3 regions of the Cellulomonas jepli genome follow, and region 1 is predicted to be linked to each of the others. Evidence: riboswitches for the same ligand, from Rfam matches in the RefSeq annotation. Region 1 holds a riboswitch; each other region holds the start of a gene.
What was found. Region 1 has a riboswitch for cyclic di-GMP ahead of AB6N24_RS11010 (BldC family transcriptional regulator). Riboswitches for the same ligand answer to the same signal wherever they lie in the genome.
Positions count from the first base shown of each region.

Region 2: linked by a shared signal. The riboswitch ahead of AB6N24_RS20935 (PKD domain-containing protein) and the one ahead of AB6N24_RS11010 (BldC family transcriptional regulator) in region 1 are both predicted to bind cyclic di-GMP.
Region 3: linked by a shared signal. The riboswitch ahead of AB6N24_RS01375 (right-handed parallel beta-helix repeat-containing protein) and the one ahead of AB6N24_RS11010 (BldC family transcriptional regulator) in region 1 are both predicted to bind cyclic di-GMP.

Region 1 is NZ_JBFTER010000039.1:8,066-11,736, forward strand. It holds gene AB6N24_RS11005 (EAL domain-containing protein) at 1-841, opposite strand, end outside; cyclic di-GMP riboswitch class I at 1,391-1,465, shown strand; gene AB6N24_RS11010 (BldC family transcriptional regulator) at 1,524-1,712, shown strand; gene def (peptide deformylase) at 1,989-2,474, shown strand; gene AB6N24_RS11020 (DUF3145 domain-containing protein) at 2,746-3,246, shown strand; gene fabF (beta-ketoacyl-ACP synthase II) at 3,365-3,671, opposite strand, start outside.
Region 2 is NZ_JBFTER010000130.1:7,532-11,202, reverse strand. It holds gene AB6N24_RS20945 (alpha-ketoacid dehydrogenase subunit beta) at 1-272, opposite strand, end outside; gene pdhA (pyruvate dehydrogenase (acetyl-transferring) E1 component subunit alpha) at 269-1,408, opposite strand; cyclic di-GMP riboswitch class I at 1,823-1,897, shown strand; gene AB6N24_RS20935 (PKD domain-containing protein) at 1,911-3,671, shown strand, end outside.
Region 3 is NZ_JBFTER010000003.1:44,610-48,280, forward strand. It holds gene AB6N24_RS01365 (LysE/ArgO family amino acid transporter) at 1-569, shown strand, start outside; gene AB6N24_RS01370 (SGNH/GDSL hydrolase family protein) at 611-1,240, shown strand; cyclic di-GMP riboswitch class I at 1,572-1,646, shown strand; gene AB6N24_RS01375 (right-handed parallel beta-helix repeat-containing protein) at 1,661-2,629, shown strand; gene cysK (cysteine synthase A) at 3,178-3,671, shown strand, end outside.

The DNA.
Region 1 (3,671 bases):
CGCACGAGCCGCGGGGGACGACGACGGTGGCCGCGGCGACGTGGCTGCCCGCGGGCACGTGCTCGCCGCGCAGGGCGCGCATGACGAGCGAGCCGGCCAGCGCGCCCACCTCGTCGAACCGTTGGTGCACGCTCGACAGGCTCGGCGTCGCCCAGGCGCCGTGCTCGACGTTGTCGAAGGCGAGGACCGCGACGTCCTCGGGCACGCGCACGCCCGCGGCGGCGAGCCCGCGGACGAGCCCGATGGCGTTGTGCCCGGACGCGGTGACCACCGCGTCGGGCCGCTCGGGACGGGCGAGCAGCTCCCGGGCGGCGTCCACGCCCGCGGCCTCCGACCAGTCCCGCGCCACGACGAGCAGCTCCTCGCGCGGGATGAGCCCGTGCGCGGCGAGCGCGTCGCGGTACGCGACGTGGCGCTCCTGGTAGTCGTACTGCCGGAGGTCGCCGACGAAGCCGATCCGGGTGTGGCCGTGCGCGCGCAGGTGCTCGACGGCGGCGTGGATGCCGCCGTGGTTGTCGGGCAGCGCGACGGGCGCCTCGACGCCGTCGACCCGCTGGCTCGTGAGCACGACGGGCTTGCCGAGCACGAGCATCCGCTCGAGGAAGGCCGCGCTCGCGCTGAGGGCGATCGTGACGACCGCGTCGGCCTCGTCCCAGCCCACGGACAGCGCGGTCTCGCCGACGACCGTCTCGTCGAGCTCGGGCTGCTCCGGTGCGGTCTGGGCCACCACGACGCGACCGCCCTGCGCGGTGACCTCCCGCACCAGCCCCGCCAGGAGCTCACCGTGGTAGAACCCGCCGATGTGGCGCGCGAGCGCGAGGACGGTCCAGGTGTGCGGCACGTGACTCCTCCGGCTGCGAGCCACGTGTGGGCTCCTCGGGAGGACCATCGGCACCCGCCGCGGCGACTTGAGCGGAGAGCCGCAGGTCAGGGGCCGTGCGGAGCGACGTGACGGGCCACGGCGGGGGTCGCGCGGACCGGTCGTCGGGCGTCGGTGCGGTCGACGTCGGGTCACGTGTGGCGGTCGCAGCGGTCGGCACGCGTGACGCGCGTCTCGACGGCGCTCGGGTGCGGACAGCGTTCGGGCGCCTCACCCGCACAAGATGAGGCGCCCGTCACCCGCCGTGGTCACCTGGCGACCCGCCCCGCTCGCGCCTGGGCGTTGGGTCAAGGGTAGGACGAATCCGCCGGGAGGGCGAGGGATCGTCACGCACTCGTCTGCTGCGGCCCAACCGAAGCTCTCCCGGCGGTCAGGATGCACGGGCCGGCCGGGCATGTTATATGCGCCGTCGAAGCGCATCGATTCACCCGATCGGCCCCCAGGGTGGTTCGTTTCACCCTCGGGGGGTTGTTGCGAAGTTGTCCGGGTTCATGCATAGTTGAGGACGTCAGCGAGAAACGGCAAACCCGCCGCAAGGTGGGGACGCAAAGCCACGGGGCCTCAGGGGTCAGCCGAGCTACCGAACGACAGGAGAGTTGCCATCATGGCCATCACCACCCCCAACCGTTCCGAGTCCACCTCGATGCCGGGCGCTCTGCTCACCCCGGGTGAGGTCGCAGCGATGTTCCGGGTCGACCCGAAGACCGTCACGCGCTGGGCGCAGGCCGGCAAGCTCTCGGCGGTCCGGACGCTCGGTGGGCACCGCCGCTTCCACGAGAACGAGGTCCGCCAGCTCCTCACGGGCGTGCCGCAGCAGCGTTCCGACGTCTGAGGTCTCGGCCGCGCGTCACGCACAGCTTCTCGCCGAAAGGCCCGGGGAAATGTTCCCCGGGCCTTTTGTCGTGCACGTGTCCAATTCACGTGACCTCGGTCACTCGAATGGCGCAGCGCTTCTCTCCCGCCGCAGGTGCACCGGGGACGGCAGAGCCGAAGGGCGCGAGGGTGCCGGGCCGACGGCGGCGGGAGGCTCCCAGCGGGCCTGCGCGGTCCACACCTCCGACCGCTGGAGTGCCCGAGTCGGACAGCCCCGCATGAAACAATCGTGGGCATGGCGATGAGAGAGATCCGCACGGTCGGCGACCCGGTCCTGCGCACCCCCTGCGACCCGATCACGACCGTCGACGACCGGGTGCGCTCCCTCGTGACGGACCTGCTCGAGACCGTCGACCACGAGGGTCGGGCCGGCCTCGCCGCCAACCAGATCGGCGTCGGGCTCCGCGCCTTCTCGTGGAACATCGACGACGAGATCGGCTACGTGCTGAACCCCCGCATCGTGGAGCTGTCCGAGGACTACCAGGACGGCGACGAGGGCTGCCTGTCGGTGCCCGGCCTCTGGTACCCGACGAAGCGCGCCTGGTACGCCCGGGTCGTCGGCGAGGACCTCGACGGCAAGGAGGTCGTCGTCGAGGGCACCGAGCTCATGGCCCGCTGCCTGCAGCACGAGGTGGACCACCTCGACGGGTACCTCTACCTCGACCGGCTCGAACGGTCCGTGCGCAAGAAGGCGATGCGCGCGATCCGCGACCAGCTCTGACGCGGGTCCCCGCGCCGGAGCGGGGTGACGGCCACGACCGCGGGCCGGGTCTCGCCCCGCGGTCCCGGCGCGCGATCCCGACGTTTCAGGGCGAACCATGACCGATCGCCACCCGGACCGTTGCACGTCCGGGTGGCGGGGCCGGATTCGCTGGCGTCCGACCAGCCGGATCATGCATGCTGTCACCAGCACGCCGCGAGGCCGTGGTGCACTCCCGTCTGCGGGACGAGGTCGTTGGGGAAGACGAACCTCGAGCCGTCAGGAGGGCGACATGGCAGGTGCGATCACCCGCGGTGTACTTTTCGTGCACTCAGCGCCACGTGCGCTCTGCCCCCACATGGAGTGGGCGGCAGGCAACGTGCTGGGCACACGCGTGTCCCTGGACTGGACGCCGCAGCCTGCGGCGCCGGGGATGTACCGGGCGGAGCTGTCCTGGCAGGGTGCCCAGGGGACGGGCGCGCGCCTGGCCTCGGCGCTGCGCGGGTGGACCCACCTGCGCTACGAGGTGACCGAGGAGTCGAGCCACGGCACCGACGGCTCGCGCTGGAGCCACACGCCCGAGCTCGGCATCTTCCACGCCCAGACCGACGTGCACGGCAACGTCGTCGTGCCCGAGGACCGCATCCGTGCCGCCCTCGTGCACGCGGCGGACCCGGCACGCCTGCGCGCCGAGCTGGACCTCGCGCTCGGGCAGGCGTGGGACGACGAGCTCGAGCCGTTCCGCTACGCCGGCGCCGGCGCGCCCGTGCGCTGGCTGCACCGGGTCGGCTGAGCGGCCGGCGACGGCCGGGCCGCGACGGCCGCACGAACGACGACGCCCGGCCACCGCGCCCTCACGGGGAGCGGTGGCCGGGCGTCGTCGTGCCGTGGCCGGAGACGGCGTGCCGGGGTCAGGCCGTCGTGACCACGAGGGCGACGTTGTGGCCGCCGAACCCGAACGAGTTGTTGACCGCGGCGAGCTGACCGTCGGCCGGCAGGGCCCGCGGCGTGTCGCGCACCAGGTCGAGCACGAGCTCGGGGTCCGGGTCCGAGACGTTGATCGTCGGGGGAGCCGTGCGCTCGTGCAGCGCGAGCACCGTGAAGATGGTCTCGAGCGCGCCCGCGCCGCCGAGCAGGTGACCCGTCATCGACTTCGTGGCCGAGAGCGCGACCTGGTCCGCGGCCGAGCCGAGCACGTCGCGGACGCCGCGCGCCTCG
Region 2 (3,671 bases), on a different contig from region 1:
ATGAACCCGTCGAACTGGATCTCGCACACCGGGCGGTACCCGCGCAGCGCGAGGCCGATCGCGGTGCCGACGATGCCCGACTCCGCGAGCGGGGTGTCGACGACCCGGTCCTTGCCGAAGTCCTTCTGCAGCCCGTCGGTCACCCGGAACACGCCCCCGAGCGCCCCGATATCCTCACCCATGAGCAGCACCTTCGGGTCCTGCTCGAGCGCCCGGCGCAGCCCGACGTTGATCGCCTTCGCGAGCGAGATCTTCTGGACGTCGGCGCTCATCGCGCGCTCCCCTCGGCCGCACCGGTCACGAACGACGCCTCGTACCCCTCGAACCAGGCACGCTCGGCGTCGACGACGGCGTGCGGGGTCGCGTACACGTGCTCGAACAGCGTGGACGTCGGCGGTGCGGTGAACCCGTGCACCGTCGCGCGGACGCGCTCGCCCAGCGCCGCCGCCTCCGCGTCGACCGCGTCGAGGAAGTCCTGCGACAGCTCGTCGGTCGCGGTGAGGTGCAGGCGCAGGCGGTCGATCGGGTCGCGCTGGCGCCAGTACTCCTCCTCGGCCGCCGAGCGGTACCGGGTCGGGTCGTCGGACGTCGTGTGCGCGCCCATCCGGTACGTGAACGCCTCGACGAGCGTCGGCCCGCCGCCGGACCGCGCACGCTCGAGCGCCTGGAGGGTCACCGCGTACGACGCGAGCACGTCGTTGCCGTCGACCCGCACGCTCGGCACCCCGAAGCCCTTGCCGCGGTCGGCGATCGGGACGCGCGCCTGGTGCGTCGTCGGCTCCGAGATGGCCCACTGGTTGTTCTGGCAGAACAGCACGAGCGGGGCGTTGTTCACGGCGGCGAACACGAGCGCCTCGTTGACGTCGCCCTGCGCGGTCGCACCGTCGCCGAAGTAGGTGACGACCGCGGTGTCGCGCTCGGGGTCGCCGGTGCCGACCGCGCCGTCGCGCTGCACGCCCATCGCGTACCCGGTCGCGTGCAGCGTGTGCGAGCCGATCACCAGCGTGTACAGGTGGAAGTTGTGCGCCTCGGTGTCCCAGCCGCCGTGGTCGATGCCCCGGAACTGCCGCAGGATGTCCGTCAGGTCGAGGCCCCGCACGTGCGCGACACCGTGCTCGCGGTAGGACGGGAAGACGTAGTCCTGCGGGCGCAGCGCGCGGCCGGAGCCGACCTGCGCGGCCTCCTGGCCGAGGCTCTGGGCCCACAGGCCGAGCTCGCCCTGGCGCTGCAGCGCGGTCGCCTCGGAGTCGAACCGCCGGACGAGGACCATGTCGCGGTACATCCCGCGCAGGTCCTCGGGCGTGACGTGCGCGACGAGGGGGTCGTAGGTCGTGTCGTGGACGCGCGCCCCGGTGGGGGTCAGCAGCTGGACGAGTCCGTCATCCGTCAGAGGGCCGTTCGGGCTCACGCGGTGACTCCTTCGTGCGGGGCGAGACGGGGGCACGAGCGCTGGTCGTAGCAACCTACGTCAGCGTAGGCTACGTAACCGTAGGTTGGCGGGGGACCCCTCGACAACCGTCGCCGTGCCGGTTTGTCGGTATCCCACACCCCGGGGTACCGGCCCGCACAGCGAAGAGGCGGGCACGTGCCACCGGACACCCGGAGCGCGCGCCCGCCTCTTGTGCGTCCACCCACGGCGTGCGCCCGGTCGACGGGTCGTGGGGTCGCCCGCGGCCCGCCGCATGCCGGAGCGCCCTCCCCCGAGACCGTCGATCTCACCCCGCGCGAGACGTGCGTCTCCCCCGGGCGCGCTCACGACACGCCCGCACGCGCCGATGTCTCAGGCGCAGGACCCGCGCACCCGCACCCGGCGCGCGGGCACGGACGACAAAGGCAAACCCGTCGCGAGGCGGGGACGCAAAGCCATGGGACCCCCGCGGTCAGCCAGGCCACCGAACCACGGAGCACACGTGCACATCAGCCCAGCCGGCTCGCCGGCACGTCGACCGCGCGCACCCGGGCGCCGGCCGGCCGACCGCGTCGCCCTCCTCTCGAGCGGCCGGGCACCGGCCCGGCGCGGGCTCCGCGCGCTCACGACGCTCGCGCTGACGACGGCCCTCGTCGCGACGGCACTGACCTCCGCACCCGCGGCGGAGCGCACGGACGGCCGTGGCGCCGTCTCCGCAGCACCCTCGACGGGGCCGACGCCGCGGACCGCCGCACCGGTCGGCGGGCAGGGCACGACGACCGTCGGCGGCCAGGTGGCGCCTGCGGTCGACGGGCCGCTCGACGGGAGGGACCGAGGGCAGGTGCCCGGCGCAGCCGCCGACACCACGCCGCTGCCCCGCACGGTGGCGCCGGCCTGGGGGCCGACGACGGCGGGACGCTCGACGACGGGGACGCCGGCAGGAGCGGTGCTCGCGCCCGCGACGTCCGTCCCGACCTCGCCCGCACCGGCGGCGCGGGCCATCACCGCCGGCTCGACGACGTCCACCGCCAGCGCCGCTGCTGCGCCACGCGTCGCGGACCTCGTGCGCGAGACGGTCCGGCCGGTCGGCGGCCCCGACCCGTCGCTGGTCTCGCTCGAGGGCCGCGCCCGGGTGACCCCGCGGACCGCGGACGTGCTCCGGGCGATCCCGCCGACGAGCTCGGTCCTGCGCCCCACCCCGACCCCGAAGCCGTCGGCGACGCCGTCGGCCACGCCGACGCCGTCGGCCACACCAACGGCCACCCCGACACCCACGCCGACGCGCTCCGCCACGCCCGCGCCGTCGCCCACCACGACCGCCTCGGCGACCCCCGCACCGACGCCCTCCGCGACGGCCACCCCCACGGCCGCCCCGACGGCCGCCCCTACCCCCTCGGCCACCCCGAAGCCGTCGGCGACGCCGTCGGCCACGCCGAAGCCCTCGGCCACACCCACGGCCACCCCCACGGCCACCGCGACCGCCTCGGCCACCCCGACGCCGAAGCCCTCCGCCACACCCACGCCGTCGACGACCCCGAAGCCCTCGACGAGCCCCACGACGACCGCGACCGCCTCAGCCACCCCCACGGCCACCGCGACCCCCTCGGCCACCCCCACGCCGAAGCCCTCCGCCACACCCACGCCGTCGACGACCCCGAAGCCCTCGACGAGCCCCACGACGACCGCGACGCCGACGGCCAGCCCCAGCCCGTCCGCCAACCCGAGCCCGACAGCCAGCCCGAGCCCGTCGGCCAACCCGAGCCCGACCGCGAGCCCGAGCCCGACCGCGAGCCCCACGGCCACCACAGACCCGACAGCCACCCCGAGGCCGACCGCGAGCCCGACCGTGGCCCCGACTCCCTCGCCGTCGCCCACACCCACGCCGACGCCGACCGTCGCGCCGTCCCCCACACCCACGCCTTCCCCCACACCGAGCGCCACGCCCCCGCCGACCCCGACCACACCCCCGGTCCTCACCGCGTCGCAGCAGCTCACGCCGGACCAGGGCCTGCTGTTCGGCGCGTTCGCGGGGACGCGCGACGCACCGGACACCGAGACGGCGATGCGTGACCTGGAGAGCCTCATCGGGCGCAAGCTCGACCTGCACCGCTGGTACTCGATCTGGGACGACCCGATGCCGCCGGTGTCGGTGCGGCAATCCGTGGAGCGTGGTCGCACGCCGGTCCTGTCGATCCTGCCGAAGCTCCGCAACGGCACGAAGCTGCCGTGGGCCGAGGTCGCGAGCGGCGTGCACGACGCGCGG
Region 3 (3,671 bases), on a different contig from region 1:
GCCTCGGCCTCATCGTGGCGATCGGCGCGCAGAACGCGTTCGTGCTCCGGCAGGGCCTGCGCCGCGAGCACGTGCTGGGCGTGGTGCTCGTCTGCGCGCTCGCCGACGCGGCGCTCGTGACCGCCGGCGTCGCCGGCCTCGGGCCGGTGCTCACCGCGCACGAGACCGTCATGACGGCCGTGCGGTACGGGGGCGCGGCGTTCCTCGGCTGGTTCGCGGTGAACGCGGCGCGCCGTGCGCTGCGGCCCGCGACGCTGCAGCCCGCCGCCGACGACGCCCCGGGCGGGCGTGCCCGCGTGCTGCTCACGTGCGCCGCCCTGACCTTCCTGAACCCGCACGTGTACCTCGACACCGTCGTGCTCCTCGGCTCGGTCGCGCACCAGCAGGACCGGCCGTGGGCCTTCGCCGCCGGGGCGGTCGCCGCGAGCATCGGCTGGTTCGTCACCCTCGGGTTCGGCGCGGGCCGGCTCGCCCCGCTCTTCGCCCGCCCGCGCGCCTGGCAGGTCCTCGACGGGCTCGTCGCGGTCGTGATGGCGGCGCTCGCGGTCTCGCTCGTGGTCGGCACCTGACCGGCTTGTCCGATCCGGGCCCCTGTGCTGCAGTTCGGGGCATGACGCTTCTCGAGGCGGGCGACCGCATCCTGCTGACCGGCGACTCGATCACCGACGGGGGGCGCGACCGCAGCGACCCGGCGAGCCTCGGGCACGGGTACGCGCTGCTCGTCGCCGCGCTCGCCGGCGCGCGCCGGCCCGACCTGGGCCTGACCTTCCTCAACCGCGGGATCGGCGGGGACACCGCGCGGCAGCTCCGCGACCGCTGGGAGGCCGACGCCCTCGCGCTCGAGCCGACCGTGATCTCGGTGCTCGTCGGGATCAACGACACGTGGCGCCGCTACGACTCGGGCCGCGCGACCTCCGTCGACGCGTACGAGGAGGACTACCGCGCGATGCTCGACTCGGCGCGCGAGCGCCTGGGGGCGCGCCTCGTCCTCGTCGAGCCGTTCGTCGTGCCCGTCGAGGAGGCACAGCACGGCTGGCGCGAGGACCTCGACCCGCGGATCGGGGTCGTCCGGCGGCTCGCCGCCGAGCTCCGCGCGACGCTCGTGCCGGCCGACGGGCTCTTCGCCGCGGCGGCCGTCCGCACCACGCCGGCCGCCTGGGCGTACGACGGCGTGCACCCCACGCCCGCCGGTCACGGCCTGCTCGCCGAGGCGTGGCTCGACGCCGTCGGGCTGGGCTGAGCGTCCTGCGCGTGCGCCCGGGCGCACGCACAGGACCACGCCCGCCACCCGTGCGGGTGCACCCGTCCGTGAATGCACCGATCGTGTTCGTAACCCGTCCCGGACGGACATCCCGGACGTGCCGCCGGGGCGCCCGCGCCGCACTCGGGAACTCGTCGAAAACAACGCCTTCTCACGCATTCCCACGCCCGTGACCTGCGGGATCGCCCTGATCCGCACCGGCTGTTATCACCGGCACCGAGGACCCGCCGCCCGGACGACGCTGTTTCACCCGCCTGCCAGGCGCTGTGACTCTTGTCGCGGGCAGCCGCGACCGCATACGGTCCTCCTGTCCACGAAAAGGCAAAGCTGCCGCGAGGCAGTGACGCAAAGCCATGGGACCCACGAGGTTCGCCAGGCTGCCGAACGACGGAGAATCCAGTGCTCAATGCAGTCCGCTCGACCTTCAGCGCGCCCACCGACAGCCTGTCGGAGCGCGCCCCGCAGCGCGCCCTCCGCCGCCGGGGCCGGGCCGTCGCCCTCGTCGCCGGCCTCAGCGTCGTCGCAGCGATCGCGTCAACGGCTCCCGCTGCCGGCGCCGGCGTCGCACCCGCCGCGCTCACCATCCCGACGCTGAGCAACGCGAGCGCCAGCACGACGGGCGTGCCGGCAGGCACGGTCCTGACCGTCATCACCGGCGACCTCGTGGTGAGCACGCCGGGCGCGGTCATCGACGCGGTCGACGTGCGGGGGTTCCTCAAGGTCACGGCACCGAACGTCACGATCAAGCGCTCGGTCGTCCGCGGCCGGCCGATCACCAGCAGCTTCGCCCTCGTCACGAACGGCGCGGGTCTCTACCCCTTCACGATCGAGGACAGCGAGCTCGTCGCGGCCGACGCGTCGCCGCACATCGCGGGCATCATCGGGCACAACTTCACGGTCCGCCGCACGGAGATCGCGAACGTCATCGACTCGGTGCACATCACGGGCTCGAACGTCCTCGTCGAGGACTCGTACATGCACAGCAACCTGTACTACGCCTCCGACCCGAACCACAAGGGCGGCGAGAGCCACGCCGACAGCATCCAGATCCAGGGCGGGTCGAACATCCGGATCCTGCGGAACAACATCCGCGGTGCGCAGGCCACGGCGATCCAGACGACGCAGGACCGTTCGCAGATCACGGGCCTGACGATCAAGGACAACCGGATCGGTGGCGGCAAGTGCACCATCAACATGGCTTACGGCAGCCGCCCGGCGAGCACCGGCGTGGTCATCCAGAACAACGTGTTCCGGCTCGACACGGGGTACACGCGCTGCGCGATCCTCGCTCCGACCGTCCACACGATCGCGAACGTCGACAACTACTTCACGGACGGCGCGGCGGTCAAGGTCCAGCGCAGCTTCTGACGTCCGCACGGCAGACGCACGCGAGCGGTGCGCGGGTTTCCCGCGCACCGCTCGCGTGCGTCGTCGGCGTCCCACGGCCCGTCGCCGTGCTGCGTCGCGGTCGTCCGCGCGGACGACGTCCCGCACCTCGGGCATGCTTTGCACCGCGGGGACGTTGTCGATAACGTCAGCGCGTCCATGACCGACCGGGAGGAGAGGTGACCGTGCTGCTCCGCGCGTGCGTCACCACCCTGGTCCTGTGCGACGCCGCGTGCGCCCGGCCCCACCGGGTCGCCGCCTGCTGTCGCTGTCACTAGAGCGCTGGCCGCTCCCGCTGCCCTCGCAGCGGGAGGCCCGCACGGGCACATCCCCCCGCGCCAGCGCTCGCCCCACGCGCCGCACCGGTGGTCCCCGGCGCTCGGCGGTCCCCGGCAGCGAGCCCCGCGCGCTGCTGCCCGGCCCGACGACGAGCCCACCGCGCGGCGCGCGACGCCGGAGCCCTCCCGGTCCCCCGCACCACCTCCCCCACCCCGCCACGCACCCCGTGGCCCCGCACAGACGAGGACGACATGGCCCGCATCTACGACGACGCGACGCAGCTCATCGGCAACACCCCGCTGGTCCGCATCAACAAGCTGACCGAGGGCGCCGGCGCCACGGTGGTCGGCAAGCTCGAGTTCTACAACCCCGCGAGCTCGGTCAAGGACCGCATCGGCGTCGCGATCATCGACGCCGCCGAGGCGTCCGGCGAGCTCCCCGCGGGCGGCACGATCGTCGAGGCCACCAGCGGCAACACCGGCATCGCGCTCGCGTTCGTCGGCGCGGCGCGCGGGTACAAGGTCGTCCTGACGATGCCCGAGACCATGTCGAAGGAGCGCCGGGCCCTGCTGCGCGCGTACGGCGCCGAGCTCATCCTCACCCCCGGCTCGGAGGGCATGAAGGGCGCGGTCAACCGCGCGAACGAGGTCGCCGCGGAGCGCCCGGGCGCCGTGCTCGCCCGCCAGTTCGCGAACGCCGCCAACCCGGCGATCCACCGCGCGACGACCGCCGAGGAGATCTGGGC